One region of the Colwellia sp. BRX8-9 genome, then DNA from elsewhere that is predicted to be linked to it. Evidence: predicted binding sites of a transcription regulator. Region 1 holds the regulator's gene; each other region holds the start of a gene.

Region 1 (11,129 bases):
TCAACAGCTTACGACAGTCAATTAGCTGATTGGGAAAAAGCAAAAATGCAAAACCGTTTGTCACTGTTTGCTTTAAATGGTGGTCAGGCCATTATCGTGTCGTTAGCGATGACGGCAATGTTAGCGTTAGCGGCTTATCAAGTGACTCATCAACAAATGACCTTAGGAGACTTTGTCCTGGTTAATGCTTTTATGATGCAACTGTTTATCCCTTTAAACTTTTTAGGATTTGTTTATCGAGAAATAAAAGGTTCTTTAGCAAATATTGAGCAAATGTTTACCTTGTTGCAAAAAGTACCTAAGGTTGTAGATGCACAAGATGCCAAAGAATTAGCGATAAGCCATGGTGCTATTAAATTTGATAACGTTAGCTTCTTTTATGATGAGCAAAGACCCATTTTAAAAAATGTTTCATTCGAGGTTAAAGCGGGTCAAAAAGTCGCTGTTGTTGGCGAGAGTGGCTCAGGAAAATCGACCTTAGTGAAACTACTTTTTCGTTTTTATGACTGCCAACAAGGCTGTATTAAAATTGACGGCGAAGCAGTTACTGATATTACGCAACATTCCTTGAGAAAGAATATTGGCATCGTGCCACAAGATACGGTGTTATTTAATGAAAGTTTATTTGAAAATGTTAAATATGGCAATGTAAACGCGAGTAATGCACAAGTTGAAGAAGCTGCAAGATTATCGCATTTAAGTCACTTTATTACCTCGTTACCAAAAGGTTTTGATACCGTCGTTGGCGAGCGTGGTTTAAAGCTTTCTGGTGGCGAAAAGCAACGGGTTGCCATCGCCCGAACCATTTTGAAAAATCCTGCTATTTTGGTCTTTGATGAAGCAACGTCGTCACTTGATAGTCACTCAGAGCAAGCTATTTTAAAAGCAATCAAAGAGGTGGCTAAAGATCACACTAGCTTAGTGATAGCTCATCGATTATCAACTATTATTGATGCCGATAATATTATTGTCCTGCACAAAGGGGAAATAATCGAGCAGGGCGATCATCAAACGCTACTCACTAAAAAGGGTCATTACGCAACGATGTGGCAACTGCAACAAAATGCCTGATAAACAAATGTATGCCGTTGAAATTTCACAAACTAAGCAGTGGCTAGAAGAAATAATTATTGGTTTGAATTTTTGCCCTTTTGCAAAAAAAGAGTTTGTTAATAACACGATACATTATCAACTTTGCCCAGCAAAAAAGGTTGAATCGGCTTTAGCAGAATTAGCCATAGAATTTGAAAGACTCGTCGCTGACCCCAGCATAGAAACGACTTTATTGATTTTTAATGAAGGCTTTAAAGGTTTTGAAAGCTACCTTGATTTACTCGATGAGGCTAATGAATTGTTGTTCACCTTAGGTTATGAAGGTGTCTTTCAGCTCGCCAGTTTTCATCCTGATTATTATTTTGAAGGTGAGCCATTTAACGCAGCCTCTAATTATACTAACCGTTCGCCATTACCCACGCTTCATTTAATTCGAGAAGCGAGTATGGAAAAGGTATTATCTGTGTATAAAAATCCACAGAAAATACCTGATAATAATATTGCCTTAGCCCAAGAGAAAGGTGCTCATTACTTTCAAAATATATTAAAACGTATTGCTAAATTACACCGATAATTCAGGTGAAAATTTATGCTATTTTCCAATATCAAATCAACTTGCTATAATGTTGAAAAATTTACACAAAGGTAGTCATTTTCGTGGATGAAAAAAAAGTAGTACAAATTGGTGGTAGCATAGAAAAGTCTTTGCAGGGTGAATATACTATTGACGTTTCTTCGGTATTAAAAGAGGCGTGGCAATTAACACTTCGCTCGCGAATCGCTATTAATTTAGGATTACTTTTTACGCTTATTTTGGGGATTGTTGTTTCATTTTTGATCAGTAATACCATGGGTGGTATTGAACAAGTGATTAAAGACCCACAATCAACAACATTATTAAATATTGTTGTCACTATGGTTATCTATCCTTTTTTAGTTGGTGTCGAGATGATGGGCGTTTTTCATGCCGTTGGTTTAAAAACCAATAGTAAATTAATTTTTGCTTTCTTAAAACGAGGCAGTTGGGTTGCTGTTTGTGCGCTGTTAACGTCAGTATTAATAACTTTAGGTATGAGTTTATTTGTTTTTCCAGGTATTTATTTAGCGGTCGCCTTGTCATTAGTACTGCCGCTTGTAGTAGATAAAAAATTATCACCGATAAAAGCTATCACCTTGAGTTTACAAGTTACACGTTTTCAGTGGTTTAAGTTACTCGCTATTTATAGCTTACTCTTTTTAACTTTATTTTTATCTTTAATCCCCTTAGCCATTCTTGCTAAAACACAATTTTCAGTGATTGGTGTTATGCTTTTCTTAGTCGCATTAACATTTATAGCGCCGCTATTTTATAATGTTAAAGGCATTTTATATCGAGAGATTTTTGGCATGCAGTTACAAGCGACGGATGTACCCGCTCAGCAAACGAGTGATACATTTTCAGCGTAAAGCTCTGTGCAAAACCTTATTGTTAACAAAAAGGCTACTATGATCATTCAATATTTGATGAGAACTGTGTTAATAAGTGTATTTTTTCTTGCGCTTATTGCGCCCTTCACTTTTTTAGCGCCAACTTTTGAACTTCCCACGCCGGAAGTAACAAACGTTGTTATCGTTCCTGTGGTCAAGGCGAAAGTAAAAGTGGTTGAGCAACCGCTTCATAACGTTAAGATCCCAAACTTTGCTTCTATAAGCGATGTTAAAACGAAAAAACGTCAGTTTTTCCGTTATATTTATCCAGCAATAGCGCAAGAGAATAGCAATATTCTTATGTTAAGGGCAGAAGTCTCCTTGATGATAGAAACACTTTTCCTCGAGGAAAATCTTTTAGCAGATCAACAAGCTTTGCTTGAGCGATTAATTAAGAAATATAAAGTTAATCAAAAACACTCGCCGCTACAGCAACTTAATGAATTATTGTTGCGTATTGATATTGTGCCTGTTGAACTAGTATTAGTGCAGGCAGCCAATGAATCAGCTTGGGGCACTTCTCGTTTTGCTCGAGTTGGTTTAAACTTTTTTGGTATGTGGTGCTATAAAAAGGGTTGTGGCATGGTGCCAAGAGGAAGAGATGACGGTGCTAAACATGAAGTAGCGGCATTTAATAGTTTAGAGCATGCGGTACAGCGTTATTTACACAATATTAATACAAATCATGCTTATGGTGTTTTTCGTTCAATTAGAGGGCAGTTACGCGCTCAAGAACAACCACTATCGCCACAAATCTTAGCAACAGGATTACTGCGTTATTCTATTAGAGGCACTGATTATGTCTTAGAAATAACAGAAATGATCCGCCATAATAAAGTGTATTTTGATAAAATATTGTCGAAGCCAAAACCTAAGGTTATTTAGGCTCGGCTTATTGTATTACGCGTCAGATAATGATGGCGAGCGATAACATTCATTCTTTTAACTGGTGTTGTTATCGCGCTTAGATACTTGGTATTAATTAAGGTAGATTCTACTTTATTTCTATAATATTCAAACTGTTACTTAATGAAAGTTTGGCTTTTGAATTGTCTTCAATATTGACGTTGTTTGTTAATTGAGCGGCAATAATAGGTTCATCATCAAAAGCGATATCGCCACCATTGATAATGCCTGAATCAGCGTTAATCCCTTTAAAATCAAAAAGTTCACTGTCACACAAATGTGATGGAACCACATTGCGAATGGCAGTAAACATAGATTCAATTCGTCCTGGATGATTAACATTCCAGTCCTGTAACATTTTCTTAATGTTTTGACGTTGTAAATTAGGTTGAGAGCCACATAAATTACAAGGAATAATTGGGAACGCTTTTAGTTGTGCATATTGGATGAGTTCTGCTTCTTTACAAAAAGCTAACGGTCTAATGACGACATGCTCACCATTATCAGAGACCAATTTTGCTGGCATTGATTTTAATTTACCGCCATAAAACATATTTAGCATCAGTGTTTCAACCATGTCATCACGATGATGGCCTAGTGCAATTTTAGTTGCGCCTATTTCTGCCGCGACCTTGTATAAAATAGCTCTGCGTAAACGAGAGCATAAACTGCAGGTGGTCTTCCCCTCAGGTATTTTATCTTTAACAATAGAGTAGGTATCTTCTTGCGCAATTTTATATTCAACACCTAAAGCTTCTAAGTATTCGGGAAGGATATGCTCAGGAAAACCAGGTTGTTTTTGATCAAGATTAACGGCAACGATATCAAAATGAATGGGCGCTGATTCTTTTAACAACATTAAAATAGCCAGAAGGGCGTAACTGTCCTTGCCACCCGATAAGCACACCATTATTTTATCGCCATCTTCTATCATATTATATTGCGCGATAGCTTGGCCAACATGTCGTCTTAAGCGCTTCTCAAGTTTACTCAGCTGTATTTTTTGGCTGGGTGTTAAAGATGTTATTGGTGTCGCTGATTGAGCGCTCATAGTGTTTCCTAGAGATATTTGAAATAAAAAGTATGAATTTTACCGCGCGTAGTATAGCAAAAAGCCAAGGAAATCCTCGGCTTTTTAATGGATATTTACATATTTCAATATTAAGCTAATGGCGAGAGGTAACCATCAGGTTTTATCGCTAAGACATCACAGTTAAGGCGGTCAATGACATGCTCTGCAGTATTACCAATAAGTGCCGCTGAAATCCCCGTTCGACCAATAGTACCTAACACAACTAATTCAGCATCAACGTGCTTAGAAATACTTTGAATAACATCTTCAGGTAAACCTTCTTTAACATGGGTATTTTTAAGCGGAATATTAAAGCTATTAGCATGGTCTTTCATCGCACTTTTGTGATGATTAAACATAGTGTCGTTATATTCAGAGGCGTTAAACTCTGGAATTTCAATGGCAATATTTACTGGCGTACCTGGATAAGAATTCACTAAATGAACATTGGCTTTAATCAGTGAAGAAAACACTATTGATTCTTGGGTTAACTTATTATTAAGCGCTTTGTGCTCATCATCATCGCTACCGATATTGAGTGCGGTAAGTAAATTACCATTGCTTGGCCAGCTATGGTCTTTAACCAGTAATACTGGGCAGGGACATTTCCTTAAGATATGCCAATCTGTTGGCGTAAAAATAACCGACTTTAGCTTGTCATGTTGATGGGTGCCTTTGATGACAATATCGAAGTTTTCAGCCAGTACTTTTTTTATGATCTTTTCAAATGGGCGATTATGCCAAATAATACAGGTATCTATGGTTATGTCTTGGTGATCAGTTTCTGAAATCTTTTCGTCTAACCATAGTTTACGATCATTAATAACCGATTGACGCATTGCTTCTCGCTCTTCGCCAGAAAGCATGGTGGTCATTTCATAAGATAAATCATAAATGGTTAAAAATGCAGTGATCTGTCCGCCACTATGTCGTGCTAATTCAATCGCACGTTTCAACGCTTTTTGATTTTCAGTGGTTGGATCAATAACGGCTAATATTTTTTTATACTTATCCATAATATTTACTCCCTAGTTATTAAATAATATTAATAATAGACCATAATTAATAGATATTATTTGCTTTAAATCATAATATTTCAATAAAAAAAATGCTTAACATCTTTAATGTTAAGCATTTATCTATAATTATTTAAAAAAGCGATAAACTACAGTGAAGCACACTCGTTAAGTTTATCCATATTAAGTATTGTGATGAGTTTTCCATCAACTGTGATTAATTCATTTTTTTGAAAACGATTTAATAATCTACTGATGGTTTCAACCGTTAAACCAATATAATTACCAATGTCACTTCGCGTCATCGTTAGGCGAAAATCTGTTAGTGACATACCCCGTGCATGATAGCGACTGGCTAAGGTTGAAATAAAAGTTGCTAAGCGTTGTTCAGCATTTTTGCGGTTAAGTAGCGTTAACATTTCTTGATCTGCGCGGATTTCTGAACTCATCATGCGAAGAATTTGTTTTTTCAACTTAGGCATCGTATTCGATAATGAATCTAAAGTATTGTAAGGTATCTCACAGACCATAGATGTTTCTAAGGCTTTTGCAAAACTAGGATGCTCTGACTCAGCAATAGCATCAAAACCTAATAAATCACCCGCTAAATGAAAACCGGTAATTTGTTCTTCACCTTGTTCATTAACCGTAAATGTTTTGAATGTTCCAGAGCGAATAGCGTATAAAGCTTGCATTTTGTCGCCATCTTGGAAAATTTGTTCGCCTTTATGGATAGGGCGTTTACGGTCAATAATGCTGTCTAGTGTATCGAGCTCTTTATCATTTAAAGAGAAAGGTAAACACAGCTCGCTGATACTACAGTTTTGACAATGAATATGTTGAGATGTAGAACATGGCTTTTTATACATATTAACCTAAATGAGTTATCCCTAATTTATCGATCATATTAAAACAATTGCTGATATGCAAACATTAAACTGTATATTCCGTATGAAATTATCATTAGCGCCATTATTTTCTTGAATTTCGTGTTTGTTACCAACGACTTTATACCAAAAGAGCCAAGTGAAAGACTTAACAAGGCTGGTAAAGTACCTAAACCAAAACTAGTCATAATTAGGGCGCCACTGAGGGCACTTCCACTGGCTAAGGACCAAGTTAATGTCGAGTAGACTAAACCACAAGGTAACCATCCCCAGACTGCTCCTAATGCTAGCGCTTGTTTAGCATTATTAATGGGAATAAACCTTTTACTTAACGGGGATAGATAACGCCAAAGGAACTTACCCATTTTTTCAACTTTTGATAGCCACATTAACCATTGGCCTAAATACAAGCCTAATAAAATTAAAAATACCGCTGCAAATAACCGTAAAAAACCTAATGGAACGCCAATATTCTTTATTGCAATAGAACTACTAAATCCAACGATTGCCCCAATTAAGCTATAAGAAAAAATTCGGCCAACATTATATGCACCGACCAGCTTAAATTTATCGCTGCCTTTTTGTTGCGGTGATATAGCAGATGTTAACATCGTTGTTATACCACCGCACATACCGATACAATGTCCCGAACCTAACAAGCCGATGATGAATGCCGATAAATAATCTATACTCAACATGGCTGTTATTTACTACCCGTATCATTTTTAGCTGTATTTTCGCTATGGGTTTCAGTGGACTTTTTGGTGGTAGTGTTTTCATCTTCATCAAACAAGATACTCATACCTTGTTTCTCTAAATCATCAAATTGTTCAGTTTTTACTGCCCAAAAAAATAAATAAATGGCGATAGAGGTTAGGATTATCGCTATGGGGATCAAAATATAAATAATGCTCATGGTCTTTATGCTCTATTATAAGTTTGCGTTTACTTTTTTAATAAACGTAACGAGTTAGTGATAACCAATATCGAACTTGCAGACATACCTATAACCGCCATATAGGGGGTAATGTAGCCTGAGACGGCAAGGGGCAATACGATAGCATTATAACCGAATGCCCAAAAATAATTTTGCCAAATAATGCGACGAGTTTTATTGGCGACCTGTCTTAATGTTGTTATCGACTTTAAACGATTATTGAGTAAGATAACATCGGCACCGCTTTTAGCTATATCGGTGCCACTCCCCATAGCAATCGAGACATGGGCTGCGCCGAATACTGGCGTATCATTGACACCATCGCCGACCATAGCAACGGTTGAGTTTTTAGGCTGATTTTTTATTATCGCCATCTTATTAGCCGCAGTCAAAGTACTATGTATCTCGTCTAAATGTAGCAATGCCTGAACTTTTTCACAGCCAGCAGGGTTATCACCCGATAGCATGATGGTATAAATATTACATTTCTTTAAGTCATCTAACAGCGTTTGGGCATCATTGCGAATTTCATCGCTTAAATAAAAAGCAGCGACTAATTGGTTGTCTGCTACTAATAGGCAAGAAGCCGTCGCAAATTCTGCCAACATACTTGATTCGCTAAGCAACCAATTAGGTTTGCCGATTTGAAAGTATTGACCGTTCACTTTCCCTTGAATACCAGCACCAGATTTAATTTCAACGGCTTGAGTATGGTAGGAGTAATCACGAAATGCTTTAAACGGTTTGGCTAAAGGGTGCTCAGAATAAGACTCGAGCGCTGCTGCTATAGCTAAAACCTGCTGCTTGCTATAGTTAAGCTTTTCATTATTAAAGCGCTTTATTTCATTAATAGAAAAATCACCAGAAGTTAAGGTACCTGTTTTATCAAAGGCAATAGTGGTTAATTTCGGTAATGTTTCCATAACATGTGCAGATTTTATCATGATACCTTCGCGGTTTAAGCGTGTGGTCGCACAGGTTAACGCTGTGGGGGTTGCCAGTGACAAGGCGCAAGGGCAGGTAGCAACGAGTACCGATAAGGTGATCCAAAAAGCTTCTTCAGGTAAATGCTGTTGCCAATAAAATGCAGTACCTATAGCGGTTAGTAAAATAACCGCAACAAAGTATTGAGCGATTTTATCTGATAATTTTGCTAATTTGGGTTTATGCGCCTGAGATGATTCACTTAATCTGATCAGTTGGCTTAAAAAAGAATGTTCACTGGCTTGTTTAACTTCAACGTTGATATTACCGTCACCATTTATAGTGCCTGCAAAGACAGTATCGCCTATTGATTTATTTAAGGGTAACTGCTCACCCGACAACATCGCTTCGTTGAGTTGGCTGCTGCCTGTAATTATTGTGCCATCAGCGGGAACCACTTCGCCTGGTTTTATGAGTACAATATCGAGAGGACGAAGTTTTTTTGCTGGTAGTATGACTTCTTTTTCTGTTCCTTTATCATCAATGAGTTTTGTCGCTATCATCGGCATTAACTTAAGCAAGTTAGCCGAGACTTCCGCAGCGCGACTTCTTGCTCTAAATTCTAAAAATTTACCAATAAGTAGTAAAAAAGTGAACATCGATACTGATTCAAAATAGACTTCACCTTGCTGAGTGATTGTTGCCCAAGCACTGGCCGAAAATGCCAGTGAAATCGCTATAGCAACAGGAACATCCATAGATAAACGCTTCACTTTTAAAGCATTAATAGCTCCCTTGTAGAAGGGTAATGCGCCATAGGTGACAATAGGTAAGGTCAAGAATAAACTCGCATAGCGTAAATAGATTAAGTTGTACTCATCCATGCCAGAAAAGGCGCCAAAGTATAAGCCAAAAGCGATCATCATGACTTGCATCATTAAAATACCAGAGATACCTAGGCGTTTAATATAATTATTACTTTGGGTTTTGTTAAGTTTTTCGGCGGTACTCGCTTTAAAAGGGAGGGCTTGGTAACCAATATTGCTGATATGATTAATCAGCTCACTAAGTTGTACTTCACTATTATTCCATCGAACAGTTGCACGTTGTGTCGTGGCATTTACATTAATTTTAATTAAGCCGTTTATCTTGATAAGTTGCATTTCGATAAGCCACGCACATGCCGCGCAGCTTATACCGTCAATCGTTAAAATTGCTTCGTTATATTCATCATTTTTATAAGTAAATTCACTTTGTAGGCTGTCATCATCAAGTAACTTATTACGTTGTAACTGCTCAGGAACCAGAGGCTCACCTTTTAGTGCGGGAGCTGTTCTAAAACGATAATATTCACCTAAACCGTTATCAATAATCGCTTGAGCAACACTTTGACATCCAATACAGCACATCGGCTGCATGGTATTCTCAATTTTTATTGATAAATCTAACCCATTAGGAACAATTTCACTGCAGTGATAACAAAGTGTTTTCATATGTTGAGGCCAAGCAAATAATTGGTTTTTATAGAGGTGTTGCTTAGGTGAGGTTAATCAACACCTAAGCTAATAGAGACTATTGGCGCTTAGTTAGCTTCTCTAACATTAGGAATAATATCGATAAATTCACTTTGAGGTAAGAAAATAGTATTTTGAATTTTCCAGTGATTCTCAAAAGGCGTTATGGTTAAGCGCCATTTTCCCTTTACTGGTTCATCAAAGACATGCCTAAAATAGCCATTACCGTCAGGCGTGAGTGCTAAATAGAAATCTCTATCAGCAAGAGTCGGGTGATAAAAATTAAGATTTAACACCGGGAATACTTTATCAATACCGGTAGGTTTGATAATTAATTCGTTATCTTGCAGTTTTAATGCAAAGCGCATCCCTAATTTTTGGGCAAGCTTTACTTTAGAGACTTCTAGGTTAATTGCTTTACCTTTTTTATAGTAATCACCAACGACTAATGGATCGGGATTATGGTTAGCAATAAAGTAAGTCGAAATACCAGCAACAACCGCGGTAGCGGGGAGAATAAAAACGAACCAAGCCCAAGGCTCTTTATACCAAGATGTTTTCATATTAAAAATTCAGTCGGTGAAAGTGCGCGTATTATACGACTTTTTTCTATTGGGAACTATTAAAAAACCAACAATTTACTCACTATTCTTGGCTTGGAAGATATAAAAAAACCTTGCGGTAATAATACCGCAAGGCTGATATATTGAGACTAATTAAACGCAGTTATTTTTGCGATAAACTATACACATATGCACTAACAAGATGTATTTTTTGTTCACCTAAAATATCTTTCCATGCGGGCATTACACCAGCTCGACCATTTTTAATAGATGACTCAACGGCACGTGGAGAGCCGCCATACAACCAGATGTTGTCAGTTAAGTTCGGCGCTCCTAAAGGAATACCCATAGCTAAACTACCTTTACCGTCAGCACCATGGCAACTTGCGCACAGAGCGAACTTTTCTTTACCGGCAGCAGCACTGGCAACGTCAACTTCACGACCACTTAAACTCAGTACATAGGCGGCAACATCTTTAACGCCTTGATCACCTAATGCTGAGCCCCAAGCGATCATACCGTTAGCATTACGACCATATAGAAGTGTATGCTTAATCGATTGTGGGTCTCCGCCGTATAACCAGTCTTTATCGGTTAGGTTAGGGAAACCGGTAGTACCACTTGCATTTGAACCATGACACTGAGAACAATTTTGTAAATATAGGCGTTGACCTACTTTTAACGCTTCTTCATCAGTGGCTAAGTCTTCAATGGTGCGTGCAGCATAGGCATCAAAAATTGGACCATATTTTAAATCGGCGGCTTCAATTTCACGGTCATACTGTACTAA
Region 2 (11,129 bases), on a different contig from region 1:
CTTGTTCGCCGCCAATTAGGCGCAGTCGATAGCTTATTTACCTCTTTCAAAGGCGATTATCACACATTAGATAAGTATGTTGACCGTCCAGCTCTTATTTATCCTGAGCCAGAGTTAACCTTGATTCAAGAAGTTTGGCAAGAGAAAGAAGCTGAAGTCATTATCTTGATTATTTTACTTGCTATCGTTGTCATGAGTTTGTTTTTTCAAGATATATTGGTACGCCACCCAACTTTTATGCACAACTTCCGTCATTTGTTTTTGATTATTACTGTCGTCTTTATTGGTTGGTCATGGGGTGGCCAGTTGTCTGTGGTCAATGTATTTACTTTCTTACAAGCCTTAATGTCTGATTTTTCGTGGGATTTATTCTTACTCGACCCGATTATATTTATTTTATGGGGAGCGGCAGCCGTTACCATGATTTTATGGGGCCGGGCGGTTTATTGTGGCTGGTTGTGCCCATTTGGCGCTTTACAAGAGTTGATGAATATCTTTGCTCGCTACATAAAAATACCACAATTTGAATTACCTTGGGCCGTGCATGAAAGATTATGGGCCATTAAGTATCTGATTCTATTAGCACTTTTTGGTTTGTCGATGGAATCATTATCACTGGCTGAACATTTCGCTGAAGTTGAACCTTTTAAAACAACGTTCTTATTAAAATTTGATAGAGAATGGCCATTTGTTTTATATGCATCAGTACTCTTGATTATCAATATCTTTAATCGCAAATTCTTTTGTCGTTATTTGTGCCCATTAGGCGCTGCATTATCAACCAGTAATAGTATTCGTTTATTTAGCTGGTTACGTCGTCGCCCTGAATGTGGTCAGCCTTGTAAAACCTGTGCTAAAGAGTGTGAAATTCAAGCGATAGACCCTAATGGCGTGATCAATATGCGCGAGTGTCACTATTGTCTCGACTGCCAAGTCACTTACTTTAACGATGAAAAATGCCCACCATTGAAAAAATTAGCACGCAAAAAAGCAAAGTATAAAGAAACAGAAATAGAAGCAGTAAATGTCGGTTAACAAGTAAATAAAAGTATACAAGCAAGTGTTGGAATCAATATTAAAAAAATTAACCATAATGGAGAAAAGTAATGAGTAATGACGATAAAAGCTCTAATAACGTAGAGTTAGAGAACGAAGGTAGACGTAAGTTTTTTGGTAAAACAGCGATATTAGGTGCTGGTGTTGTTGCTGCTCCAATGACGGCAGCTATGTTTTCATCAATGGCACAAGCTCGTGCTAAAGATGCCGGCAGTGATCCGTTTGTTCATCCTGGTGATTTAGATGAGTATTATGGTTTTTGGTCAGGTGGTCAATCTGGTGAAGTACGTATTATGGGTATTCCATCAATGCGTGAGTTAATGCGTATTCCTGTCTTTAACATTGATAGTGCGACTGGTTGGGGCTTAACAAACGAGTCTAAACGTATTAAAGGCGATAGTGCCAATATTATGGTTGGCGATACGCATCACCCTCATATGAGTATGACTGACGGTCGTTATAACGGTAAATATGTTTTCATTAACGATAAATCAAATACACGTGTAGCACGCATTCGATGTGATGTGATGAAAACGGATAAAATGCTTACCGTTCCTAATACACAAGCAATTCACGGTTTACGTGTACAAAAAGTACCCTATACAAAATACATAGTATGTAATGGCGAGTTTGAGGTGCCAATTGTCAATGATGGTAAAGCCTCTTTAGAAGATGTAAGTACTTATCGTTCAATATATAACGTGATTGATGCGGAAACGATGGAAATGGCTTTCCAAGTCATCGTTGATGGTAACTTAGATAATACCGACGCTGATTATGATGGAAAATATTTTGCATCTACATGTTACAACTCAGAAATGGGGATGAGCTTGGGTGAAATGATCACATCTGAACGCGATCATGTTGTTGTATTTAGTCTAGCGCGTTGTGAAGCTGCAGTTAAGGCAGGTAAATTCAAAACTTATAATGGCAACAATGTACCTGTTTTAGATGGTCGTAAAGGCTCTCAATTAACGCGTTATATTCCGGTTCCTAAATCACCACATGGTTTGAACACGTCACCTAATGGTGAGTATTTCATCGCTAACGGTAAATTATCACCGACCGTTTCAATCATCTCAATTAAAAAATTAGATGCATTATTCGCTGATGAAATTAAACCACGTGATACGATTATTGCGGAACCAGAATTAGGTTTAGGCCCACTTCATACCGCATTTGATAACAAAGGTAATGCGTACACAACATTATTTCTTGATAGCCAAATTGCTAAGTGGAATGTTCAAGATGCTATTGATGCCCACAATGGTAAGAAAGTGAACTATATTCGTCAAAAACTAGATGTTCATTATCAACCCGGTCACAACCATACAACAATGGGAGAAACACGTGATGCTGATGGTAAATGGTTAGTCTCTTTATGTAAGTTTTCTAAAGACAGATTTTTACCTGTTGGTCCTTTACGTCCAGAAAACGATCAATTAATTGACATTTCAGGTGACGAAATGAAAATTGTTCATGATGGACCTGCATTTGCTGAACCACATGATTGTATGATGGTACACCGCACTAAAATGAAACCATTAAAATTGTGGCCTCGTACGGATCCAATGTTTGCAGAAACAATTGCTATAGCAAAACGTGATGGCGTAGATGTGTACTCTGAAAACAAAATTATTCGTGATGGTAAAAAAGTACGCGTTTACATGACCTCAATCGCGCCAACTTACGGTATGACTGAATTTAAAGTGAAGTTAGGTGATGAAGTGACTGTTATCGTCACTAACCTCGACCAAGTAGAAGATGTAACCCACGGTTTTTGTATGACTGATCACGGCGCTCAAATGGAAATTGGTCCACAAGCGACTGCTTCTATTACTTTTATGGCAAATAAACCCGGTGTTTATTGGTATTACTGTAATTGGTTCTGTCATGCATTACACATGGAAATGCGCGGTCGTATGTTGGTTGAAGCTTAGTACTAAGTTAAGTACATTTTAGTTTTAATAGACTTAACGTTTAACGAAGTTAATCCAGATCAAGGGCATATCATTAAAAGGTGATATGCTTTTTTTACTTACAAATATTATTGATTTTTGGTGGTTGTCTCTTGGTAAAATGCAAATCAGTGTTTATATTTATTAGTGTGTTTTGTCTTTTTATTAAGCCGCTTTGCGCTGAAAATATTAAGCTGACGCCACAAGATAATTTACAACAACAGCTTGATAAAGCCGTTGATGGTGATGTTGTTATTCTTACTCCCGGTCGTTATTTAGGCAACTTCATTATTGAACATTCGATTACACTTTCAGCCCAGCGTGATGACTTAGGCAAAGTGATTATTGATGCGCAAGGTGATGGTCATGCTTTGCTACTGAAAAACTCTAACATCACCATAAAAAATCTCACCATAGTTAATTGGGGAAGTAACCTTACTGAGCAACATTCTGCTATTTATTCTGAAAAAAAATCCAGCCATATAGTGATTAAAAACAACAAGCTTAAAGGTGATGGCTTTGGTATTTGGTTACAAAAAAGCGAACACATAAAAGTCCTTAATAATACTGTTGAAGGTAATTTGAGCTTACGCTCAGCCGATAGAGGTAACGGTATTCAGCTTTCTATCGTGAAACATGCTGAAGTCCGAGGCAATGAAATATTTAACACCCGTGATGGGCTTTATATTATTTCTAGTCAAGAGAATATTTTAGAAAATAATACTCTGCACGACTTACGATATGGCATTCATTATATGTATTCATACGACAATTCGGTAATTAATAATTTTGCTTATAACACGCGAGCTGGCTATGCGCTAATGAGCTCTAGGCGATTAATTATCAGCGGGAATACAACGATAGACAGTGAAGATTATGGTTTTTTATTTAATTATATAACACAGTCAACTATCAGCAATAATATTGTTAAACGTGTTTGGACAAAGCCTGAAAATAAAGTATTAGGCCGTGATGGTAAAGGGCTCTTTGTTTATAATTCAGGTTATAACACTTTAAAAAACAATCTTGTCGAAGGCGCTGAAATAGGCATTCATTTAACGGCTGGTTCAGAAAACATTAAAATTTACGGTAACAGTTTTATTAATAACCCGACACAAGTTAAGTACGTTTCCAACAAAAAGCAAGAGTGGAGCTTAGCGGGTAAAGGTAATTACTGGAGTAATTACCTCGGCTGGGATATGAATAACGATAACATTGGCGATGTTATGTTTGAACCAAACGATGGTATCGATAAATTAGTTTGGCAATACCCAGAAATGAAAATGCTAATGGACAGCCCCGCGATTATTATTCTGCGATGGGTGCAACGTCAATTTCCAGTACTAAAACCACCCGGTGTGAAAGACAGTTTTCCGTTGATGTCCTCACCACATCACCGAAATACTGATGAAAACTTCTCAAGGGTACAAAAGATTAATGCCGAGGCACTAAAAACTGACACGGCAGATAATCAATCTGCTGTTGTGCAACGTGCAGAGCATTAAGGATATAAATTGATGAACACTACAGACAAAACACCTCTGGTTAAACTAACTAACGTGGGTAAAAAATATCCGAAATTAACAGCACTAGACTCTGTTGATATGCAACTTTCACAGGGAGAAGTCTTAGGACTTTTTGGTCATAATGGTGCGGGTAAAACCACCATGATGAAGCTTATTCTTGGCGTTATTGCGCCAAGTCATGGCAATGTTAAAGTGATGGGGATGGCACCAGATTCTAAAGAAGCTTGGCACATGCGCGCTAAAATTGGTTATTTACCTGAAAATGTTAGTTTTTATGAGCAATTAACCGGTTTAGAAGTGCTTAGTTATTTTGCTAAACTTAAGGGCTTTGACAAAAAACATGCAATGGCTTTACTCGAGCAAGTTGGGGTTGCTCATGCCATGAAGCGGCAAGTTAAAACGTATTCAAAAGGAATGAGGCAACGTTTAGGGTTAGCACAGGCTTTTATCGGCAATCCAGCTCTGTTGTTGCTTGATGAACCCACTGTTGGCTTAGATCCTATTGCAACCGCTGATTTTTATAAAACGGTTGATGATCTAAAAAGCCAAGGAACCAGTGTTATTTTATGTTCACACGTTTTACCCGGTGTTGAACAACATATTGACCGAGCGATGATATTATCTTCCGGCAAAGTGCTTGCTATGGGCTCTTTAGAAGAGTTACGCCAAGCCGCCGCCTTGCCCGTCACCATCAAAGTTGAAGGTTTGAATGGTTCGCTTCAAGGCGATCCTAAATTGGCTAAATTTTTAGTAGATAAAAATCATGGTGATTTACTGACGGTACCTGAGCAAGATAAATTAGCGACCTTGCGTCAGTTACTGAGTTATCAAGCGATTAAAGATGTCAGAGTTGATTCGGCCAATTTAGAGCAAGTTTATCAATTTTATTTATCACGCCATTTAGCTGACCATGTCGATAATAAAAATACCGTTAAGGAGCCCCGCTAATGAAACAAATATTAGCCGTTGCCAACAAAGAATTTCATGATGGTTTACGTAACCGTTGGCTAGTGTCAATTACTGTTATTTTTGCTATTTTGTCTATTGGTTTGACCTATTTTGGTGCTGCAGCGTCAGGGACAGTAGGCGTAACCTCTTTATCAACAACGATAGCGAGTCTGGCCAGTTTAGCGGTATTTCTTATTCCACTCATTGCATTACTGCTCAGTTACGACAGTTTTGTGGGTGAACAAGAAAGCGGCACCTTGTTATTATTGTTGACTTATCCCTTAAGTAAAAGCCAACTGTTATTAGGTAAGTTTTTAGGACAAGGCGGTATTATTGCACTTGCAACCCTTTTGGGCTTTGGCTCGTCGGCGCTAATCTTATATTATCAACTAAACGACAGTGCCGTTTTTAATGTTTTTGCTACCTTTATTGGGAGTGCTGTTTTATTAGGTTTAAGTTTTACTGCCATCGCTTATTTGATCAGTTTATCGGTAAGTGAAAAATCAAAAGCAGCGGGTTTTGCTTTAATCACTTGGTTTTTCTTTGCGTTAGTTTTTGATTTAGCGTTGCTGGCGTTATTGGTCGGTGTGGAACAAGGTATTAGCCAGCAGGGACTTACCCAATTAATGATGCTAAATCCAGCCGATATATTTAGATTAGTAAATCTTGCCGGCCTTGATAGTGGTGACGTTAATGGCGCTTTAGCGATTGCAATAAAATCGAGTCTGTCACAAGGGCAATTATTTAGCATTTTACTGGCATGGGTCATGGTACCTATCATTATTGCCATTTTTATTTTTAGGAAAAAAACACTCTAATGAATATTTTAAAGCCTAGCTTACCCCTTTTATTGATAACCCTATTGTTGGCAGCACTGCTGTCTGCGTGTTCTAAAAATGACGAGGTCGCCCAATCGTTACATGAAGCCGTGGCGATAGAAACAGCCGATGAATGTCATTTGTGTGGTATGTTAATTTCAAACTTTAGTGGTCCTAAAGGGGAATTATTTAGAAAGGGTCTTACTAAAGCGGAAGGCGATAGTGTGAAAAAGTTTTGCTCGACTCGCGATATGTTTAGCTTTTACTTAGACCCTGAGAATAAGCGAAATGTTACCACCATATTAGTACACGATATGAGTAAATCACCGTGGAAAACACCAAATGACCAATACTTTATTGATGCCCGCAACGCATGGTTTGTTGCTGGCTCAATTAAAACAGGTGCGATGGGTAAAACGCTGGCAAGTTTTAGTAAACAAAAAGATGCGCAAACCTTTGCAGCTGAATTTGGTGGTAAGGTCATTAATTTTACCCAAGTTGATTTATCTGTGTTGATGTAAGCTATTTACACAAAACGCTCTGCTGTTATTTTATTACTTGCGCAAATAGTTGTAATTTTTTTTCAGCAGGGTAGGCTAAAGTTATCCTTTTCATTATCTATGCCTTTTATTCTTGATTAAAAATAGCCAGCCAATATCTTTTCAGCTTATTTTTTTAATAACCTTGCTATGCTTTTCAGCACTAATGCTCTCAGGTTGTACATTATACCAACCGGCCATTTCAAAATATCAAACTAACTTTAATTTTTCAAAGGTAAGCAGCTACGCTTTTTATAAGCGTAACTCTGACTTTGGCCAGTTTCAAAATATTAGTTATACCACGCGTAACAGTATTGAATTAGCCATAGAGCAAGTATTAGATAAGAATGGTTTTATTTATAATACGCTAGATGATGCTGATATTGTGATTACTTATCATCTTGTTAATGAAAACACTAAGGAATTATTAACCTACAATAAAGGGGTGCTTTATTGTTCTCTTTGTTTGCGTGGCGGTGAAGCGCAAGCGGACAAAAAACAGTGGCAAACTAAACCGGGAAGTTTAATTATTGATGTACTCGACCCTGAAAAAAAACGTTCAGTTTGGCGAAGTGTTTACCCTTTGAAAATTAATGCTAAAACCGATAATAGTAGAGAGGCTCAATTGAAAATTTACCGGGCTATTGATGCGATGATAGATAAATATCCTCATTCTCGTGATGCAAGTAAAGCTAACAATGCTTAAATGGTTAACGATAACACTGATAGCCGTAGTGATTTTTATTACTATTTTATTAGGCTTGGGGTATTTATTAAAAGAACATGAAATAGCAACAACGCACTTAAAACATCAGCTTGATCAGGAAAGGGCTGCTCAAAAAAGCAAAGAAAAAAGAAATAAACACAAGCTTAACACGGTTATTGAAACCTCTCTTGTTAACGTTGCTGCCAAGACGAATACATTAACAAGTAAAACCTTTGTCTCGGTCAAACAAAAAATATTGCTAGAAAATTTAACCTGCTCATCAAAAAAACAATGTGTGTTAGTTAACATTACCTTTGGAGAGTTAACATGTGCCTTTGCTATTAATACCATTGGCGCCTCTTTATTAGCGAAAACAGCAGGTGAGTCGAGTTCAGTGGCAAGGTGTCCTCGCTACCCCGCAAAGAGTCAATTGAGTTGTCAGAATAATTTATGCAGCTACTCAAACATTAATAATTAACTCTCCTGTGGAGTTGAAGAAAATAGCGGTTTATAATGAAGTACTTTTTACCCAGATAATAACTTTTATGACCTTTCCAAATGATGAAACAGGCCAAATTTTGGCTGAAATGCAAGATGCTGGTATTGATTTGTCTATTATTCATCCCGTCGTGTTTTTTCAATTGTTCGAAAAAAAAGAACAAGCCCAAGCAATGGCTGATTATTTAGCAGAACATGCACCTGAAATGGAATTAGTCATTCATCCTGATGAAACACCTAATGTTTGGGATTTAGATTGCACTGTAAAAATGCTACCTTGCTACGATGGGATTGTCGCGCAAGAAGCACAGCTTGAACAACTTGCTGCAAAGTATAATGGCTATAACGATGGCTGGGGAATGGAGGCTTAAACAGAGGAATTCGACGTTTAACTTTCTTTGTCTTCGTCCCAAAAGGCATAATGATTTTTGCCTTTTCGTTTCACCGAATACATCGCTTTGTCAGCTCTCTCATAGATATTGGCAAAGCTTTCATTATTTTTTTCAAAAACGCATATCCCGATACTTAAATTAATTGATATTTTTATCCCTTCAATTTCAGTGGGTTTAGCTAATATTGTTAAGATCGACTGCGCTAATAATTCAAGGGCTAGTCTATCGGTTGTTTTACAAATAATCGCGAATTCATCACCTCCGAATCGGGCAATTAAGGCGTCTGTTGGTGCTAAGGCATCAAAGTTACTGGTAACATGCAGCAGTAATTTATCGCCCACTTTATGTCCGTAAATATCATTTATTGATTTAAAATCGTCTAAGTCAATAAAAAATAAGGCACCACCACAATATTTACTGGTGTTAGTGTAGACTTCAAAATTATGTTGAAGGGCTTTTCTGTTCAGTAAGTTAGTGAGCGGATCTAAATTAGCATATTGAGCTAACTCTAATTCATAAAGTTTTTCTTGGGTAATATCAGTATGTGTTCCTGTCATACGTAAAGGATTATTATCATCATCAAATTCAATAACCCTACCGCGATCAGATACCCATACATCACCTCCGTCCTTGTGCTTCATGCGGTAAGTCATATAAAAGTAGGGTGTTATTCCCGCTAAATGTTCTTCAAATGCAGCGATAACTTTTTCTTTATCATCTGGATGTAAGTTGTTTTTCCAAGAGGATACTGTTGATTCAATTTCATTGGTTTCAAAACCGCACATGCTACCAAACGCTTGATCTAATATTTTTAACTGCCCACTAGGTATGTGTTGCTCCCAGATAAATAAACCAGTTCTATCTAGAGCCGCAGATAAGTACTCAGTTAATTTTTTATGTTCATCTTTAATAAGCTCATTTTCTTGAGTTAACATGACTATTTTGTTGGATAGTTTTTCAATGATTTTATCTTTATCAGTCATAAAATAGTTCGATGAGTGTTATTAATGGCTTAGTCGCTTAATGAAATCATAAAGTGATTAAAAATTAGTCTTTAGTATCTCTTAATTATCTAACAGAAACAAACAACTTATCGACATCTGTAAAGCACTGAGCTGGCATTATTTACTTTCTTCTTTTTCAACAATATGAAACGCTGGCAGTGAAACTCGCCAATAAATAGCGGCTAATCTCAGCGTCAATGCGCCAAGAATTGCAGAAATGATGGCGATATTTTCTGGCCAAGCTAAGTATCGAAATAACGCATACAAAGAGCCACCTAAGATCGCAGCAGTAGCATAAATTTCTTTTTGTAAGATCATTGGAATAACATTACATATAACATCACGGATCATCCCACCAGCAACACCGGTAATGGTGCCCATTACAACAGCAACAAATACAGGAGCGCCTAAACTTAATGATTTCTCAGTACCTAAAACAGCAAATAATGCTAAACCAAATGCATCAGCAATCAGTAAAAAGCGCTTTGGAATACGCTTAGGACGGCGAATAATGATAATTGTTAACACTGCAGTTAATAAAATAACATAAAGATAAATGGGATTGGCAACCCAAAATACTGGCGTATCTAAAGTAATATCGCGGATGGTACCGCCGCCAATCGCTGTCACTGCGGCTAATACGACAACACCAAAAGGGTCGAGCTTATACCGCCCCGCCATTAATGCACCCGATAAGGCAAAGACAACAATACCAAATAAGTCTAACCAGTAAAGAAGTTCATACATGTTTGTTACCTATTAATATTGAACGAGTAAATAAATAATGTCAGTAGTGTTAAAAATAGAAAACAAAAATAGAACACTTGGCTAATACGTTTGCTGGCATGAATAATATCAGTAGCTTGAGGCTGCCTTCCGTGATCGTTGTAACTTGTTTTACGTAATTTTATATTTTGATACATAGCCACACCACCAAGTTTAACCTCTAATGACAAAGCAAATAAATTGAGCACATAGCTATTATTTAATTGAAAAAAGTAGCGGTGATTTAACCGAAAAAATAAAACGAAATTTTTGCCAATACAACCAAACAGCAGGATTAATGAAAAGATACGGCTAGGTAGCCATTGTATAATGTTGACAATAAAAGCAACACTGTCGCCAAAAGGTTGAAAACTATTTTGTTTGTTATTCCAGCTGTAATGCATCTCAATAAGCAATCGACAAACTAAAGCAGTAAGTGGACCAAAAAGTAAAAATACCAAGCTAATAGTGAATAGATTTTGCACCGCTCGAAGCAATAACATTTCAATACAGCTCTTTGCTAAGCCTAAAGAGGAAAGCTGTTCGGTATTACGCAACAGCCAGGGGTTTAATAACTGTTTAGCCTCGAAATTTTTGTTGGCGACAATTAACTTGGCAATCTCTTTACTTGTTTTTCCTAGTTGTAAACAGCCTAAGGCAAGATAAAGTAAAAATCCCTGCCAAAGCCAGGTGGCCTCAACAAAAGCTTCAAATAACCAAAGAATAATGACTATAGGCGTAAGGCTAACTACAATAGCAATTAAACCAGAAATAAAACGCTGACGGTCAGTATTCTTACTTTTATTGACTTTTTTGGCGAGCTGATCGCAAAAAATTCGAAAAAACCTTAAGGGTTGATGACTCGCTAAATAGCCAGTAAAAAGCTTAACCAAAATAACACCGTAAAGCATGACAACTG
Region 3 (11,129 bases), on a different contig from region 1:
TATTCACCGTGGTAAACAAATAGAGCAAGATATTTGGAGTGTTGCTGGGGTTATGCAGTTTCTTGATATTACTCAAGAAACTTTAGTTCGTCATGAGCTATTAAGTAACGTTATTTAAAGGGTCCTACGCAAGCCAATGTAAAAGACAATCAAGACCATCGGCATTAATGGCAGTGTCTGCCTTTGCTAAAACTAGTGGCTTAGCATGAAATGCTACGCCCAAATGTGCAGCGGCCATCATGACTAAATCATTGGCACCATCACCCATAGCGACGGTTTGCTCCTTAGCTAAGTGATATTTCTTTTGTAAAGCGACTAAACAATCTGCTTTTGCTTGTGCATCAACAACATCTCCTAAAACTTTACCCGTTAACTTGCCATCAATAATTTCTAAGGTATTAGCGTGGGCGGCATCAAGTTCCAGTAAACCTTTTAAGTGATCGGCAAAGTAAGTAAAGCCACCTGAGGCAATCGCAACTTTCCAACCATGGGATTTTAATGTACTAACAAGTATCTCTAAACCAGCCATTAACGGGATATTCTTAGCAACCTCAGCCAAAATGTTTTCTGAGGAACCTTTTAAGGTGGCGACCCGTTGATGCAAGCTTTGTGCGAAATCAAGTTCACCAAGCATAGCAAGTTCAGTAACGGCTGCCACTTGTTCTCCAACACCGGCAAGTATTGCGATCTCATCGATACATTCAATCTCTATGGTCGTGGAGTCCATATCCATAACCAAAATACCTGGTTCTGATAATTTTGGCGCGTTTTCAATCAGTGCGGCTTCGATTTTATTGCTGAGGGTAAAGTTGACTAAGCTTTCTCTTGCAGTTTTTAAGTTTGCACAAGTAACGCTAAAGCGATAGCTAGTAAGATTATTCCTTAGATTGATAGCATTTACCGCCCAAATTGATAGTTGGCATTGACTGATTAAATTACTGAGCATACTAAGACTAATTTCACTGAAAACTACAAGCTCTAAGGCTGTTTTAGCGTGTATCTTTTCGGCTAAACACGTTTGACCACCTTGTTGTTGGGTAAGGCGCAGATCAACGCACCAGTCACTACCTTCGAAAGTGGTAAAGCAAGGCAAACATTTTTCTGATGTTGTTGAAGAAATAAACTCAGCCAAAGTAAGTTGTTGAATATGCTCAAGGGAAAAACGTTTAATAGCAATGGACACAGTACCGCCTTTTATGTGAATGTTAGTTTTAGCGATTATTTTCAATGAATAATGCTATAGTATAAAAATGAACGTAATGATAAATTTTATACATTTGTAGTGCTTATGACACAAATAGAACAGCCTTTATACCCTAAATTATCATCCATTTATAATAAAATTATGCAATTAGCTATAGCGATTGTCTTTATTGTCGTGCTAATGAATCTATGGATATACAGCCAGACACAAAATAAGCAAACTATCGATCAACATTTTTATGATGTTGGTCAGCAGTATTTGCAACAAGCTTCAGCAGGTTTATCTGTATTAATCACCGAGGTTAACACGAAAGAGAGTCGACAATTACTGCAAAACTACGTTGATGAATTGCAACTGGCTGAGGTAATAAAAGAAATTCATCTCTATGATTTATCAGGGCAATTAATTATTAGCAGTCAAAATGCAAAAAGCGTCAAAGCTCTTTTTGGGCTGTCTGAATATAAATTAAATAAGAGTGAATTCGCCGTGCCTTTCGTTAGTGAAATCCGTAAAGAAAGATTAATTGGCTACGTTCGCTTAACCCTAGACAAAAACTATTTAACCACTAAGTTATTAAAAAATAATGATCAACAGTTTACGCTGTTACGTTTAATGATGATAATCGCTGGCGTCGTTGGCTTTCTGCTTACCAGAGGTCTCAACCGGTTTAGTCGTCAGGGGTTTAGATTAGTCGATAAAGATAAAAGGCTGACTTAAGTAGGCATCATTTGATGGAGCTAGTTAATCCGTTTCATCGCTGAGCCAACTGAAAGAGGGTTGAAATATTATCTTCAATTTTTTCGGCTATTTCTTCTTTGCTCTCTTGGCGCAATTCGGCTAATCTTTCAAAAACATCAATAACACGCAGAGGTGAGTTATCTTCGCCTTGAAAACCATTTAGCGGCATCGAAGGTGCATCTGTTTCTAATACTAGGCTACTCAAAGGTAAGCGCTTAATGGCTTTTATTGTTTTCTCCGCTCTAGGGTAGGTGATTGTGCCACCGATGCCTAACTTAAATCCCAAATCTATATATTGGCAAGCCTGCTGGTAGCTTCCTGAAAAAGCATGAATAATACCTCCTCGGGAAACTTTTATTTGTTTTAATAGTGTGATCGTTTCGTTGTGCGTGCGCCGGTGATGAACAATAATCGGCAGTTGATGCTGTTGTGCAAGGTTAAGTTGGAATTCAAAAAATAACATTTGTTGGTTAATATTATCTTGCTGCTTTGCGATAACGCCATCAAGCCCAGCTTCGCCAATTGCAATTATTTGCGTTTTATTCTCTAATATTTTTTGCGCTAAGTCATCGAGATTTTTTTGCGCTAATCCCTCTAAAAACCAAGGATGAATACCTAAGCAGGCAAAAACATTGCAATCACTCAAAGGTTGGTTTTTATTATGATGGGCTAAGGCTAAAACATTTTGCCAGTTATCTGGTCTAACCGCAGGAACAATAATTTGATGAATACTTTCCTTTGCACATTGCTCAAGCAGTAAATTTGTTGAAGCACTACCTTTATGGGTAAAAGCTTTGAAATCTAAATGACAGTGGCTATCGGTAAATTTCATAAATTAATCGGCTTTACTTGAAGTGTAAATAATGGATGTGTGAAATTATAGCTTATCTAAAGTTTAGCTTGGTGATTACTGCCTTAGCTTTGCTGCTCTTTTTTCCAAAGCGCCAAGCACATTTTCTAATTTAAAATGCTCGATAAATTTTGGCTCGGGTTGTTGCTCTCTTAATAATATATCGGCTAGATAAACGGCTTGTGCGATACCAAATGATTTTTTTAAGAGCTTCTCCGGCTGATGATGCATAACTACCGCCTCAATTAAATGATAAGAAAAGCTCCACAGGTGCAGGAGATAGCCACCAACATGGTTATGATCTGTGCCAAATATTTTTTGCTCTAAGGCATTATTGTTGGCATTTTTAAGCCGATATTGAAAATATGTTTTTGTAAGTGTTGGGTCCATCTCAAATAGTACAATTTTACCAATGTCGTGCAATAAACCCGCAAGTAGAGCATCTCGCTTAAGTTCTACTTTCACCATTGAAGCGGCCAAGCGGGCCGTTGATAAACAGTGTAGTTGTTCTTTGATCAATGAAAAGTCAGCAATGTCGGGTTCATAAGAAAAAAGTTCAGCCGTCATAACAATACAGCAGAGTGTTTCTAGTCCCATACGTGTTATTGCTTCGCTAATGTCGTTGATTGGCTTGCCTTGCTTCATAAAGGAACTATTGGAAAACTGCAATACTTTAGCGGCTAATGCTGGGTCTTGAGAAATTATCTCTGATATTTTTCCTGAATCGGTATTACTTTCTTCTAAAATTGCATTGAGTTGTAAATAGACTTTGGGTGGGCTTGGTAATGTTTTAACTTTGGCAACTGCCTTGATAATATGATCTTTGGTGATCGCTTTATTATCATCGCCAAGGGCTGTGATGGTTTGATGAATATTTTCAACGTTAAGCGGCAGTGCGTAAGTGTAATGGCAATTATTAGCGGCTTGACCATTAAGCTGGCTCTGTGCGATGTTATCATTAGTAATTGCTATTCGTATCATAGCAGGATGTTTAAGTGCTATGGCTTTAAGAAGATCTAAGCCACTTATTTGTCCTAAATCCAATACGCTAATAATAGCGTCAAATTTATATTTCTTTAAGGCTTTCAGGGCATGTTTGCCGTTATCAACATAAGCGGTTTGGCAAGGACCATTATAAAATGCCTGCTTTAATGGCAAGAGTTTTTGGTCTGTACTATCAACGATTAGCACTTTCATTTATTGACACTTCCTACCTTAATACTTGCTCTATGCTGAAACTATTTCAATTTTTTGGCATTGACCCTTGAGTAAACAAGGGCTAATGCCATATGTGCTTTTATGCAGACTACATGCGTTCCATAACGTCAATGCCAAGAATATCTAAGCCTTGTTTTAAGGTTTTCGAGATACTTAAACAAAGTGCTAAGCGAGACTGTTTTACATCTTGGTCAATACCCTCTTTGAGAATAGGGCAAGCCTCGTAGAAGCTCATGTATAAACTCGCTAACTCATATAAATAATTACACAATAGGTTAGGCATAGATTCGCTAATGACCGCATCTAGCACTTCTTCAAGCTGGAGTAATTTTAACGCTAAGGCTTTTTCTTGTGGTTCAATAATGGTGATATCAGCGCTAAAGTTTACTTGTTCAATTTTTGCCTTGCTGAAAATACTTTGAACACGTGAATAAGCATACTGCAAGTAAGGAGCCGTAGCGCCTTCAAAACTCAACATGGTTTTCCAGTTAAAAATATAGTCGCTGGTTCTATTCTTAGATAAATCAGCAAATTTAACCGCACCAATACCTACTTTTACTGCAATTTCATTTAGCTTATCTTCAGGATAATCTGGATTTTTTTCTTTAATGACCGCTTTTGCACGAACAATGGCTTCATCAAGTAATTCTGCTAATTTTATAGTACCGCCAGTTCTTGTTTTAAATGGCTTACCATCGTCACCCATCATCATACCAAACGGGCAGTGATCATAACCAACATGTTCTGGCAGTAACCCTGCTTTACGCGCTACAATTTCTACTTGTTTAAAATGTAAGCTTTGACGGGCATCGGTAAAAATAATGATACGGTCAGCTTTTAGTTCATTGCTACGGTAGCGACAAGCAGATAAATCTGTGGTCGCATATAAATAGCCACCACCGGTTTTTTGGATGATAAAAACGGGGGCATCACCGTCTTTATTCGCCATTTCATTAATGAAAACCACTTTTGCGCCTTCGCTAACTTCAGCAATACCCTTAGTCATTAATTCATCAACAACCTTGGGTAAATCTTCGTTATACGCACTTTCGCCCATGATATCGTCGCGGGTTAAAGTAACATTAAGTTTTTGATAAATATCTTCACTGTGGGCAATAGATATATCAATGAATAATTTCCATAAGACTAAGCAATCTTTGTCGCCACCTTGCAGTTTTACCACATAATTACGAGCACGGTCAGCAAAGCCTTCTTCGTTATCAAAACGTACTTTCGCTTCGCGGTAAAAGTTTTCTAAATCAGAAAGTGCAGTTTCAGCAACTTCGTTGGCATTGAGTTTGTCGCTTAAGTGCGCCAATAACATGCCAAATTGTGTGCCCCAGTCACCCATGTGATTCTGGCGGATGACTTTGTCACCACGAAACTCTAATGCACGTACTACTGCATCACCGATAATGGTTGAACGCAAGTGGCCAACATGCATTTCTTTGGCAAGGTTTGGCGCTGAATAATCAACAATAACCGTTTGTTTTTTGTCTTCTTCAGTGGCACCACGTTGGGTTACACCTAATTTTTCATCATCAGTCATTTTAGCGAGTTGAGCGGCTAACCATGATTTGTCTAAATGAATATTAATAAACCCCGGTCCGGCTAATTCTATATGGTCAGCAATACCAGCTAAATCTAAGTGGTTAACAACGGTGGTCGCTAATTCGCGTGGGTTCATTTTCAGTTTTTTAGCTGCACCCATAACACCATTTGCTTGGTAGTCACCAAAATTAGGGCGACTTGACAGGCTTACCGCTGGGTTAGTGCCTTCAGGCAATCCAGCCAAAACCATGGCCGCAGATACTTTTTCACTTAGTAATTGCTTAATATTCATTTTGATCTCTGTTTTCTTTTAATAGAAATTATTTGCTCATTTTTTGCAAGTATATGGCATTTTAGCAAAGCGTTTGTTACTTTTTATTGGTGAGTTTAGTTTACTAAATAAGCCAATAAAAAGTATCGAACAACGCGGGTAAAATACCTACTACGCAGAAAAACTTAGTGTTCTCGGGTCTTGTGGAACTGAATGTCAGGATGACGCTCTTGTGCCAAATTCAAATTCACCATAGTTGGAGCAATATACGTTAAGTTATTACCACCATCTAGTGCTAAATTGTCATAAGCTTTTTTGCTAAATTGCTCTAGTGTTCTTTCATTATCACAAGTACACCAGCGTGCAGTTGCTACACTTATCGGTTCGTATATAGCGTCAACTTTATATTCAGTTTTTAAACGTTGTACAACGACTTCAAACTGCAATACACCGACCGCGCCAACTATCATCTCGTTTGAGTTGAAAGGTCTGAATACTTGCACAGCACCTTCTTCTGAAAGTTGTATTAAACCTTTTTGTAATTGTTTAGCTTTTAATGGATCACGTAAACGAATACGACGAAACATTTCAGGGGCAAAGTTTGGAATACCACTAAATTTCATCATTTCGCCTGAAGTAAAGGTATCACCGATTTGAATACTACCGTGGTTATGTAAACCGATAATATCGCCGGCATATGCTTCTTCTACATGTGCACGGTCTCCAGCCATAAACGTTACGGCATCGGCAATTTTTACATCTTTGTTAATACGTACTTGACGCATTTTCATGCCTTTTTCGTATTTACCTGAGCAAATACGCATAAAAGCAATACGGTCACGGTGTTTTGGATCCATGTTCGCTTGAATTTTAAAAACAAAGCCAGTGAATTTTTCTTCTTGAGCGGTTACTTCTCTAACATCAGTTAAACGAGGTAAAGGTTTTGGTGCCCATTTAGTTAAACCATTAAGCATATGGTCAACACCAAAATTACCTAAAGCCGTACCAAAGAATACTGGCGTTAGTTCACCTTTTAAAAACTCTTCCAAATTAAATTCATGTGATGCACCCGCAACCAGTTCTAATTCTTCACGTAAATCGTCAGCATAAGTTCCAATGACCTTATCTAACTCTGGGTTATCAAGCCCTTTGATAATTCTTTCTTCTTGGATCATATGGCCAAGTCCTGACTTATATAAAAATATTTCGTCAGTTAAAATGTTATAGACACCTTTAAATTCTTTACCCATACCAATCGGCCAAGTAATAGGGGCACATTTTATTTTCAGCACATCTTCCACTTCATCCATAACTTCCATTGGGTCACGAACATCACGATCCATTTTATTCATAAAAGTAATGATGGGCGTATCACGTAAACGCGTTACTTCCATTAACTTAACAGTTCGTGCCTCAACACCTTTAGCTACGTCGATAACCATTAAGCATGAATCAACCGCGGTGAGTGTTCTGTAGGTATCTTCTGAAAAGTCCTCGTGACCAGGTGTGTCCAGTAAATTAACTAAACAACCGTTATAAGGAAATTGCATTACAGAGGTCGTGATAGAAATACCACGCTCTTTCTCCATTTCCATCCAGTCAGACTTTGCATGCTGGCCTGATTTTTTACCTTTTACCGTGCCGGCTCGTTGTAAAGCCTGACCAAAAAGTAATACTTTTTCAGTGATGGTGGTTTTACCCGCATCAGGATGAGAGATAATTGCGAAAGTACGTCTTAGATTGACTTCATTAGCCTGTAGCGTTGTCATGTTTTAAAAGTTCTCTTTGGTGTACATGCTGATGCACATAAAATGCTTTTTTTAAATACTGAAAGGACATGTGAACAATCCTAAATTTTGCGCGCATTGTACCATAAATATAAATAGCCGCATTAGGGGACTGTCTTTAAATGATTATTTTTAGCAAGAATCCGAGACATTAACACTTTTTCTTTTGTTATTTGATTAAGTGGTAAGTGATCGTGCAGATAATAATTATTTGATTGGTTATTTTTAAGGTTGAGATTCAATAATAAATTCAATACAAGCTGATTTTTTTGAATTTAATAAAGAGATTAATAGTCATGTTATTTGAAAGTCTTGATCGAAATCAATATCTCACCTTCGAGTATAAGATAAATTACTCTTTGGGTAGAAAGTCTGAAATATGATGTAAAAATAACGAGATAGCATGGTTGATTTAGCTAGAAGAAACTTTTTTAAAGCAAAAAAATTAACAACCGCTCCGGCAATCAGATTGCCTTGGGTGCTCAATGAAGCCACTTTTATTGATGGCTGCACACAATGTGGTGACTGTTTAACGTCTTGTCCTGAAAATATCATTCAAAAAGGTGATGGCGGTTTCCCTGAAGTTAACTTTTTAAAAGGAGAGTGTACTTTTTGTCAAGCGTGCGTTGAAAGTTGTCAACAGCCACTTTTTGCCGAACGTGCACTTGCTCCAGAAGTAAATGCTTGGGATTTAGATATCTCCATAAAGGGCGATTGCTTAGCGGTTAACGATGTGTTTTGTCAAAGTTGTCAAGATAGCTGTGAGACAGAAGCTATATCTTTTAAATATATAAATTCATCAGTACCACAACCCCAGATAAAACTTAGTGACTGCACAAATTGTGGGGCCTGTGTTGCTATTTGCCCGCAATCATCTATTGAATTAACACCAAAAAATTCTGTGGGTGAGCAACCCACACATACTAATAGGAGAGTTATATGAGCGCTCTTGAACAAATGATTTGGAATATCTTAGGATATTCATCGATGCCTGTTATTTTTTTAGCTGGTTTTGCCGGTACCGCTTTAGTCGCTATCGCACTTTTAAAAATGTTAGGTATTAAGCCGGCAGGGGAATAATCGTGATCAATCTACTAGAAGAAAAACCTATTAATATTGCTGGTGTGCTTTTTGTTGCTCAGCCAAGTAATACCGCGAAAGTGGCCGAAGAACTGGGCGGATTTCCTGGCGCTGAAGTGCATGAGATTGCTGATAACGGCTCTATGGTGGTTACCATAGAAGAAAATGATTTAAACAGAGGTGAAAAAGGCAAAGGCCTTATTAACACCATTACAGATATGAGTAATTTACCGGGTGTGATCTCTTCATCATTGATTTTTCATCATAATGATTATGGGCTACCACAACATCAGGGGATAAAGGTATGACATTAACAAGACGTGATTTTATAAAAGCGAACGCCATTGCAGCAACAGCTGTCGCCGCAGGTATCGCCGTGCCATCTTCAGCTTCAAACTTGCTGACTAAATCGTCGGATACTACCATTAAATGGGATAAAGCCCCTTGTCGTTTTTGTGGCACAGGTTGTAGTGTGCTTGTTGGAACACAAGAAGGAAAAGTGGTGGCGACTCAAGGTGACCCTCAAGCAGAAGTTAACAAAGGTCTTAACTGTATTAAAGGTTACTTTTTATCCAAAATTATGTATGGGAAAGACCGATTAACTCAACCGTTATTACGGATGAAAGATGGTGTTTATGCCAAAGAAGGTGAGTTTACACCGGTAAGCTGGGATACCGCCTTTGATGTTATGGCTGAAAAATTTAAAGCCGCTTTAAAGAAAAAAGGCCCAACCTCAGTTGGTATGTTTGGTTCGGGTCAGTGGACTGTTTGGGAAGGTTATGCCGCTTCAAAATTAATGAAAGCGGGCTTTTTAACCAACAATCTTGATCCTAATGCTCGTCACTGTATGGCGTCAGCTGTGGGTGGTTTTATGCGTACCTTTGGTATCGACGAACCTATGGGTTGTTATGATGATTTAGAACACGCCGATGCATTTGTCCTTTGGGGTTCTAATATGGCGGAAATGCATCCTATTTTATGGTCGCGTTTAGCTGACCGTCGTTTAAGTCATCCTCATGTAAAAGTAAACGTATTATCAACGTATAAGCATCGAAGTTTTGAACTTGCTGATAACGGTATGATTTTTACACCACAAACAGATTTAGCGATATTAAACTTTATTGCTAATTATATTATTCAAAATAACGCCGTTAACGAAGATTTCATGAAAAAGCATGTCAATATTCGCGAAGGTGTTACTGATATTGGTTATGGTTTACGTCCTACTCATCCATTACAAAAAGCGGCTAAAAATCCTGACAGTGGCGCATCTAAACCGATGAGCTTCGATGACTTTGCTAAATTTGTTAGCACTTATAGTATTGAATATACATCAAAACTTTCGGGTGTTTCTGAAGATAAATTATTAACGCTGGCTAAACTTTATGCGGATCCTAAAGTTAAAGTGACTTCGTTTTGGACGATGGGTTTCAATCAACATACTCGTGGTGTTTGGGCAAATAACCTCATGTACAACGTGCATTTATTAACGGGTAAAATATCTGAACCGGGTAACAGCCCGTTTTCATTAACCGGACAGCCGTCAGCCTGTGGAACGGCGCGTGAAGTAGGGACTTTCTCACATAGATTACCTGCCGATCTCGTTGTTAAAAACCCTAAGCATAGAGCGATAGCTGAAAAAATATGGAAATTACCTGAAGGCACTATTCCACCTAAACCCGGTTACCATGCAGTTCTGCAAAATCGTATGCTTAAAGATGGCGAATTAAATGCATATTGGGTTATGTGTAATAACAACATGCAAGCCGGACCAAATATTAATGAAGAAGGGATCCCTGGCTATCGTAATCCAGAAAATTTCATTGTCGTTTCAGACCCTTACCCAACGGTAACGGCACAGGCGGCTGACTTGATTTTACCTACTGCTATGTGGGTAGAAAAAGAGGGAGCGTACGGCAATGCAGAGCGCCGTACACAGTTTTGGCATCAACAAGTGAATGCGCCAGGTGAAGCGCGTTCAGATTTATGGCAAATAGTTGAATTTTCTAAACGTTTTAAAATTGAAGAAGTATGGCCTGAAGAATTACTTGCCAAGAATCCTGAATACCGTGGCAAAACTATGTTTGACGTGCTTTATGCAAACGGTAACGTAGATAAATTCCCAATGAGTGAATCCAAAGGTGATACTAACTTTGAAGGTGATTATTTTGGTTTCTATATTCAAAAAGGCTTATTTGAAGAATATGCAACCTTTGGCCGAGGACATGGTCATGATTTAGCCCCCTTTGATCGCTATCACGAAGAGCGTGGCCTTAGATGGCCGGTTGTTAATGGTAAAGAAACTAAGTGGCGTTTTCGTGAGGGGCACGACCCTTATGTAGAGAAAGGCAGTGAAGTGCAGTTTTATGGCCATAAAGATAAAAAAGCCAATATATTTGCCTTACCCTACGAACCAGCGGCAGAGTCACC

Evidence for each region. Region 1 encodes FNR, which switches genes on or off when oxygen is low (the NO sensors DNR and NnrR bind a similar motif). Its sites were predicted from a motif close to TTGATCTAGATCAA; they were not measured.
Region 2: the regulator FNR is predicted to act here: its motif matches at 3,046-3,059, upstream of H4J70_RS15985 (nitrous oxide reductase family maturation protein NosD).
Region 3: the regulator FNR is predicted to act here: its motif matches at 7,932-7,945, upstream of napF (ferredoxin-type protein NapF).

What each region holds. Positions count from the first base shown of each region.
Region 1 is NZ_JACGVN010000015.1:36,146-47,274, reverse strand. It holds gene H4J70_RS13420 (ABC transporter ATP-binding protein/permease) at 1-1,071, shown strand, start outside; gene H4J70_RS13415 (DUF1415 domain-containing protein) at 1,064-1,627, shown strand; gene H4J70_RS13410 (hypothetical protein) at 1,711-2,499, shown strand; gene H4J70_RS13405 (glucosaminidase domain-containing protein) at 2,539-3,405, shown strand; gene ttcA (tRNA 2-thiocytidine(32) synthetase TtcA) at 3,515-4,477, opposite strand; gene uspE (universal stress protein UspE) at 4,588-5,514, opposite strand; gene fnr (fumarate/nitrate reduction transcriptional regulator Fnr) at 5,664-6,383, opposite strand; gene H4J70_RS13385 (sulfite exporter TauE/SafE family protein) at 6,422-7,099, opposite strand; gene ccoS (cbb3-type cytochrome oxidase assembly protein CcoS) at 7,105-7,317, opposite strand; gene H4J70_RS13375 (heavy metal translocating P-type ATPase) at 7,347-9,755, opposite strand; gene H4J70_RS13370 (FixH family protein) at 9,845-10,339, opposite strand; gene ccoP (cytochrome-c oxidase, cbb3-type subunit III) at 10,503-11,129, opposite strand, start outside.
Region 2 is NZ_JACGVN010000021.1:39,799-50,927, forward strand. It holds gene nosR (transcriptional regulator NosR) at 1-1,035, shown strand, start outside; gene nosZ (TAT-dependent nitrous-oxide reductase) at 1,107-2,996, shown strand; gene H4J70_RS15985 (nitrous oxide reductase family maturation protein NosD) at 3,152-4,519, shown strand; gene H4J70_RS15990 (ABC transporter ATP-binding protein) at 4,532-5,488, shown strand; gene H4J70_RS15995 (ABC transporter permease) at 5,488-6,306, shown strand; gene H4J70_RS16000 (nitrous oxide reductase accessory protein NosL) at 6,306-6,827, shown strand; gene H4J70_RS16005 (DUF4136 domain-containing protein) at 7,012-7,551, shown strand; gene H4J70_RS16010 (hypothetical protein) at 7,544-8,029, shown strand; gene H4J70_RS16015 (ribonuclease E inhibitor RraB) at 8,097-8,420, shown strand; gene H4J70_RS16020 (sensor domain-containing diguanylate cyclase) at 8,438-9,424, opposite strand; gene H4J70_RS16025 (trimeric intracellular cation channel family protein) at 9,563-10,192, opposite strand; gene H4J70_RS16030 (cobalamin biosynthesis protein) at 10,198-11,129, opposite strand, start outside.
Region 3 is NZ_JACGVN010000005.1:217,223-228,351, forward strand. It holds gene H4J70_RS06290 (PilZ domain-containing protein) at 1-118, shown strand, start outside; gene serB (phosphoserine phosphatase SerB) at 125-1,183, opposite strand; gene H4J70_RS06300 (AhpA/YtjB family protein) at 1,289-1,921, shown strand; gene H4J70_RS06305 (TatD family hydrolase) at 1,956-2,774, opposite strand; gene H4J70_RS06310 (HDOD domain-containing protein) at 2,850-3,989, opposite strand; gene argS (arginine--tRNA ligase) at 4,099-5,853, opposite strand; gene prfC (peptide chain release factor 3) at 6,018-7,601, opposite strand; gene napF (ferredoxin-type protein NapF) at 8,023-8,562, shown strand; gene H4J70_RS06330 (TIGR02808 family protein) at 8,559-8,699, shown strand; gene H4J70_RS06335 (chaperone NapD) at 8,702-9,007, shown strand; gene napA (nitrate reductase catalytic subunit NapA) at 9,004-11,129, shown strand, end outside.